Linked DNA regions of Bremerella sp. P1. The protein of the gene in region 1 interacts with the protein of each later gene in a pairwise test. Links are inferred from orthologs where the notes say so. Each region holds a gene or a part of one and is shown on either strand. Other genes may lie near its edges. The genes, in order: aceE and nth.

What was found.
Region 2: the proteins of aceE (region 1) and nth interact in binary tests that used the Escherichia coli proteins (3 or more experiments, as listed by UniProt). The link is inferred for Bremerella sp. P1 from one-to-one orthologs.

The regions. Positions count from the first base shown.
Region 1 is NZ_CP118164.1:5,628,791-5,632,385, reverse strand. The notes cover bases 174-3,448. They hold aceE (pyruvate dehydrogenase (acetyl-transferring), homodimeric type), read right to left. Parts: upstream 3,077-3,448; coding sequence 374-3,076; downstream 174-373. Other genes in these bases: lpdA (dihydrolipoyl dehydrogenase), read right to left, coding at 3,361-3,448; PSR63_RS23310 (2-oxo acid dehydrogenase subunit E2), read right to left, coding at 174-277. Outside these bases: more of PSR63_RS23310, read right to left, coding at 1-173; more of lpdA, read right to left, coding at 3,449-3,595. UniProt on the Escherichia coli protein: Component of the pyruvate dehydrogenase (PDH) complex, that catalyzes the overall conversion of pyruvate to acetyl-CoA and CO(2).
Region 2 is NZ_CP118164.1:5,025,673-5,028,854, reverse strand. Bases 238-3,099 are described here. They hold nth (endonuclease III), read right to left. Parts: upstream 2,063-3,099; coding sequence 1,412-2,062; downstream 238-1,411. Other genes in these bases: PSR63_RS21095 (DUF4129 domain-containing protein), read right to left, coding at 2,136-3,099; PSR63_RS21105 (D-arabinono-1,4-lactone oxidase), read right to left, coding at 238-1,301. In the rest of the region: more of PSR63_RS21105, read right to left, coding at 1-237; more of PSR63_RS21095, read right to left, coding at 3,100-3,182. UniProt on the Escherichia coli protein: DNA repair enzyme that has both DNA N-glycosylase activity and AP-lyase activity. The DNA N-glycosylase activity releases various damaged pyrimidines from DNA by cleaving the N-glycosidic bond, leaving an AP (apurinic/apyrimidinic) site.

The DNA.
Region 1 (3,595 bases):
TTGGTGGTTCTGCCGCTGGAGCAGCTGCACCGCCGGAACCGGCAGCATCGAGTGTCACGATCGGCGCGTGAACAGCCACGGTGTCGCCAGCCTTGACGTGGACCTTTGCGATCTTGCCCCCTTCGGTGCTAGGGACGTCGACCGTAGCTTTGTCGGTTTCGATTTCGATCAGGGTTTGTCCCTTTTCGATCGTGTCGCCAACCGAAACATGAACGGCCAGCACGTCTCCCGATTCAATTCCATCGCCCAGATCAGGCAGTTGTACGTCTATCGCCATGGTGAATAACCTTGCTTGGAATGCGTATTTCAAGTCGCGTGGAAAAGCGGTCGTCGGCCAGGGGTCTATCCGGCCGACGATGCTGCCAATGTGCCGTTAGGCAAAATACGGATTTGGCTTTTCCGCGTCGTAGTTTAAATCCTTGATCGCCTGAGCGACTTCGGTTCGCTCGATCTTGCCGGTGCGCGCCAGCTCGTAAAGCGTGGCGATGACCACCGATTCAGCATCGACCTCGAAGTGACGACGCAGAGCTTCGCGAGTTTCGCTGCGGCCCATGCCGTCGGTTCCCAGAGCAACCATGTTGCCAGGCAGGTAAGGACGGATCTGTTCGCCCCAAGCCCGGACGTTGTCCGAAGCCGAGATGAAAGGTCCATCGACCCCATCCATGACCGTCTCGATGTATGACTTCTTCGGCTCTTCGGTGGGATGGAACATGTTCCAACGTTCGCACGTCTGAGCATCGCGACGCAGCTCGGTATAGCTGGTAACGGCCCACACGTCGCTGGCAATATTGTACTTCTCGGCCAGGATCTGAGCGGCGTCGAGCACGCAGCGGGTAATCGTTCCACTACCCATCAGCTGAACCGTCGCACGGGCCTTGTCGGCATCTTGCGTCTTCAGCTTGTAGATCCCGCGAATGATGCCCTCTTCGGCACCTTCCGGCATCTCAGGCATCGCGTAGTTTTCGTTTCCTACCGTGATGTAGTAGATGGCCGTTTCGCCTTGTTCGTACAGCTTCTTCATCCCGTCAAGCGTGATGACCGCTGTTTCGTAGGCGTAGCATACGTCGTACGAGCGAACCGTTGGGAAGGCAATCGCGTTCAGGTGGCTGTGGCCATCCTGGTGCTGCAGGCCTTCACCGTTGAGGGTCGTACGACCGGCGGTACCACCGATCATGAAACCCTTGGCACGCGTATCAGCCGCACACCAGACCAGGTCACCGATCCGCTGGAAGCCGAACATGCTGTAGTAGATGAAGAACGGAATCATGTTGATGCCGTGCTGCGAGTACGAATTGCCGGCCGAGATGAACGACGACATCGAACCCGCTTCGGTGATCCCTTCTTCCAGGATCTGACCGTCTTTGGCTTCCTTGTAGTACATCAGCTGATCGGAGTCGACCGGCTCGTACAACTGGCCAGAGTGGGCATAAATTCCAACCTGGCGGAACATACCTTCCATACCGAAGGTACGCGATTCGTCGGGCACGATCGGCACGATGTTCTGGCCGATGTTCTTGTCCTTGCACAGCTTGGAAAGCAGGCGGACAAAGCCCATCGTGGTCGACATTTCCTTCCCCTTGCTACCACCGAGGAATTCTTTGTATTCCTCCATGGTCGGGATGGTGGATGTCGGGTGAGTCGTCGGACGGGAAGGAACCGGGCCGCCCAGTTCTTCGCGTCGCTTCTTCAGATATCGCATCTCAGCGCTATCTTCCGGCGGACGGTAGAACGGAGCCTTCACGACCTCTTCATCCGAGATCGGAATGCTGAAGCGAGTCCGGAACTCTCGCAGTTCCTCTTCATTGAGCTTCTTCTGGTTGTGGGTAACGTTACGACCTTCGCCGGCTTCGCCCAAACCATAACCCTTGATCGTCTTGGCGATGACGACGGTCGGCTTGCCTTTGCACTCGGTGGCAGCTTTGTAGGCCGCGTAAACCTTTTCTGGATCGTGACCACCGCGAGCCAGCTTCTGGAGCTTCTCGTCGGAGTAGTTCTTCACCAGTTCCAGCAGTTCAGGATACTTGCCGAAGAAGTGCTTACGGATGTAATCGCCAGACTCGACGACGTACTTCTGGTACTGACCGTCGACGACTTCTTCCATTCGCTTAACCAGAAGGCCGGTTTTATCGGCTTCCAGCAGCGGATCCCAATCGCTTCCCCAGACCACCTTGATGACGTTCCAGCCGGCACCGCGGAAGACGGCTTCGAGTTCCTGAATGATCTTGCCGTTACCACGGACCGGACCATCGAGACGCTGCAGGTTACAGTTGATCACCCAAGTCAGGTTATCCAACTGCTCACGCGAGGCGAGGCTGATCGCACCCAAGGTTTCTGGTTCGTCGCATTCGCCGTCGCCGAGAAACGCCCAGACGCGAGTCTTGCTGGTGTCTTTCAGCCCTCGGTCATGCATGTAGCGATTGAAGCGAGCCTGGTAGATCGAGCAGATCGGCCCCAAACCCATCGAAACGGTTGGGAATTCCCAGAAGTCTTCCATCAGCCACGGATGCGGATAGGACGACAGGCCCATTTCCGGTTGCAGCTCGCGGCGGAAGTTCTCCAGGTTCTTTTCGGTCAGACGACCTTCGACAAACGCTCGCGAGTAAATACCCGGCGAAGCGTGGCCCTGGAAGTAAACCTGATCCCCTTCGTAGCCGCTTCCACGACCACGCAGGAAGTGATTGAAAGCAACTTCGACCAGCGTGGCGCTCGAGGCGAACGTGCTGATATGACCACCCAGGCCATCGAAGTTTTTGTTGGCCCGCGTGACCATCGCCATCGCGTTCCAGCGGATGATACTCTTGATACGGCGTTCAAATTCTCGGTTACCGGGATAAGCCGGCTGTTCCGAAGAATGAATCGTATTGATGTACGGTGTATTGGCTGCAAACGGCACGTCCACGCCGCGTGCGTGGGCTCGGTTTTCTAATGCCGAAAGAAGAAAGCGAACCCGGTCATCGCCTTTTCCTTCCAGAACGTAGTCGAGCGAGTCGAGCCATTCTTGCGTTTCGGCTGGGTCCACGTCTTGGGAAAAGGTCGACGGGTTGTTCCGCATCAAATTCTCTTCCGCAGGCATCATTTTGGCGTTCGCCATGCAACTTCCCTTTTTTCAGTCCGTTGCTTGCGCCAGGGAAAAATTTCTTCCATCGCGACTTCATGCGCGACGTTCGTCTGGCGAAGCAACCCTCGATTAACTTATCTCAAAGATCAATCTCGGTTTAGGCCCGAGGCGGGCTGAGAGCTTGAATTCTACCGCGCTGACCGTATTTGTCAGCGAGTGGTAGGCGAACCCTCTCCGTCTTCTGCAGACAGCAGAATCGGCACAAGCCCAAATAAAACCACAAGTTGTTTAACGCTAAGACGTTACGACTTCTTCTTTGGCTTGTAAATTTCGGTAGCTGTTCCGAAAAATACCTCGCCAGCGTTCATAACGGTCTCGCTCAAGGTCGGATGGGGGTGAATTGTCGAGGTCAGATCAAAGACTTCGGCTCGCATTTCTAGTGCCAAAACGGCCTCAGAAATCATTTCACCGGCACCTGGACCAACGATTCCACAGCCTAGAACGCGTTGGGTTTCAGGATCGATAATCCACTTGGTC
Region 2 (3,182 bases), 600 kb from region 1 along the record:
TCGCCCCCGGACAGAGGAAACCACTTTCCCCAATGGGGGCGTGCCCCAAATAGCTTCGCCATACTGCGGGCAAGAAACTTGCCGACCCCGTAAAAAGGCTCTCTAGGCTCCACATAAGTAATCAAGCTGATCGAATAGACCCACAGCTCTTCCCCTTCCGACATCGAGATCAAGGTATCGTCCGCCAGAATCCGCCGAAAACAGATCGGGTAATGGTGACAATAGGTATTCTTCAAGGAGTCTAGATCCTCACTCATCTCTAATTCGACAAGCCTCGCCTGCCAGTGTTTATCCATCGACTCCCGCTGACCATCGGCTAATTGAAGTACCTGCTTCACGAACTGCGTGGCCTCTTTCACCTTCGACCGCCCTACAAACAATTCAATCTCAAGATGTCGAAATAGTTCGTGCTCCATGACAAGAATTCGGTCGCTTCGATCGGTCACAATCCACTTGGAAAACACCGACGCAGGCAAAACCCATCGATAAAGGGCGTGCATCATCGTCCGGCTACGCAGCCACCGTGCCGAAGTAAGAACGCCCAGATGCAACCCAACGTCCAAACTGAGGAACCAATACCAGCGATAAAGCCATGCTGTTGGCGACGACCTCGCGAGGTCCGATACTCGCCTCTCCTGAGCGACAAACCTCCAACTATGTGGCAATAGAAAGAACTGCTGAAGTGGCGATTGGTCCTCGAGTGTCAGAGCATCTTCAAGGGTCGCACACCATGTTGACTTTTCAGTGACCCAGTACTGGGGAACACAACGGAAGGTGACGGATACGATAACTCCCAGGCAACCTAAGCCACAGCGAGCAGCTTGTAACGCTTCACCGTGGTCAACCTCTCGGATCTCAGCATTGCCACTACTATCGAAACATGCGATCCGCAAAGACTCCATATAGTGCGAGAGGCTATTCTTCCCAGAGCCATGTGTCCCGGTCGAGATAGCCCCGGCGATGGTTTGCTCGGTAATCAGCCCAATCGAAGGTGTCGTCAGCCCTTCTTTGGCAAGTTCCGCGAGAACCGCTTTCATCTGTGTACCGCCGCCCACAATCGCCAGGGGCGGGTCTAATGAATCATCGACCGTCACCCCATTGAAGTTCCGCATATTAATGATCACAGCTGCGGAAACAATCGCGTCACTCCAGGCATGCTTCGATGCCACAACGCGTATCTTGCCAGAGCGATGCTGCTGTAAGATTTCGAGTAGCTCATCCTCGGTACTTGGCTCGTAATAGTGGGCCGCTTGGAAGTCGATATTTCTTCCGAAGTTGACGATCCGCTTATTCTTTTCCATGGCATGGGCTCCACAAGATGATCGACCACGGATTTTTCAGACATGGGTATCTACCTTTGTTACCAAACGCGAAAAATTGGCGCCCATGGGTCAATTTATTTTTTGCGGAATCATGCGACACCAACTTGAGGGCAGAACTTCAGAAAATGACATGATTCACACTTCGGCTTTCGGGCTGCACAGACGGCCCGGCCGTGGTGGATCAATCGATGAGAAAAGTCGATCCACTCTTTTTTTGGAACGACCTCCATCAATTCGCGTTCGATTTTGACCGCGTCGCCTTTGTCGGTCAGCCCCATCCGTTTGGTCAGCCGACCGACGTGGGTATCAACGACAATCCCAGAAGGGATTCCGTAGGCGGTCCCCAGCACGACGTTGGCCGTCTTGCGACCTACGCCTGGTAAGGCGACCAAGGTTTCTAAGTCCTTGGGGACCTCGCCATCGAAATCGTCGGCTAGGGCGCGAGATGCGGCATGAATGTTCTTGGCCTTGTTCCGAAAGAATCCGGTTGTCTTCACCAGATTCTCCAAAGTCTTCACTGGTGCCCGCGACATGGAGTCCGCGTCGGGATACTTAGCGAACAACTCCTTCGTCACGATATTAACCCGCACGTCAGTACACTGGGCGGAAAGAATCGTGGCGATCAACAGCTGAAATGGGGTTTCGTAGTTCAACGCGCACTCGGCACCGGCGTAATCCTTCTTCAACTGCCGGACGACTCGGCGGGCCTGGGCTTTCCGCTCTTTGAGGTCTTGGATCATTGGGGGAGCGTTTCAGTCTGAAGTGTTTCGTTTCCCGTGGAAGAGAGGCGGCCTAAGCTCGACCAATTCACTCTCAACCTCTCAATCGTTCCCACAGTTTTCGCAGAATTTCGAGTGTTTCCCTAGGGGCCTGACCGCTGCCGTAGGCTACCTGGCCGTACAACTCGGCCGTTGGCCGGACCGTACTCGCCAATTCGTCGTGCTCTTTTTCAAGCATGATGGCGAACTCCCCAGGCGTTTGCTCTTCGCGACGCTGACTCCCCTGCTCTGCGGCCCAGGCCTCTAACGCGGCGAAGGAATATCGAATCCACTCTTCCAGTGGCTTACCCTTCCAACTCGGGTCCTGAAATGGATTGCCAAACGCCGAGAACGCAAGACGCGGGTTCTTAACCGGCTCAGGCACGGCCACTTCCTCAGACGCGTCCTCCTTCTTCCCGCCGAAGAGGCTTGCCCAGAATTCTTTCCAAGCTTTGACGATATCGTCCCAGAACTTCCAAACAAAGAAGGCAATAACGCCAATCACCGCCGCATAGACCAGCAGTTTCAACCAATCTCCCAGTGAGGAAAGCGGGTTGGAAAAAGAGGAGCCTGACGGCTCAGGCGGCGGTTGACTTGACTGCTCTTGCGATGCTTCTTCCGATGACTTCTCTTCGGAACGCTTGTCTTCCGATTCGCTTTGCTGGGCATCACCCTGCTGTTGCTCTTGCTCTGATTGGTCCGACTTCTCAGAAGTCTGATCACCTTTTTGTTGTTCCGATTCGCCTTGCTGCGACTTCGACTGATCGGAAGACTTCTTCTGCGACTGTGACTCCTGCTTGCCGTCACTCTGGCTCTTGTCATTGGTGTCGGAGTTCTTGCTTTGCTGCTGATCCTTCTCCTTAGACTCGCCCGGCTTCTTTTTCTCGGCGTTAGGATCGTTCTGGTCGCTGGGGTCTTTTCCGTCTTCGCGTGTTTCGTTCGACTTTTGCGAGTTTTCGTCCGTTCTTTCCTGATTGTCGGTCGTCTGCGACCGGTCTTCCCGGTTGTCGTTGGTGCCGTCTTTGTTCACGGCAACCTGCGATGCCCTACGCTCTTGTTCATCCTGATAGAAAGGCAACTCAGCCAATTCGTATTCGGCATT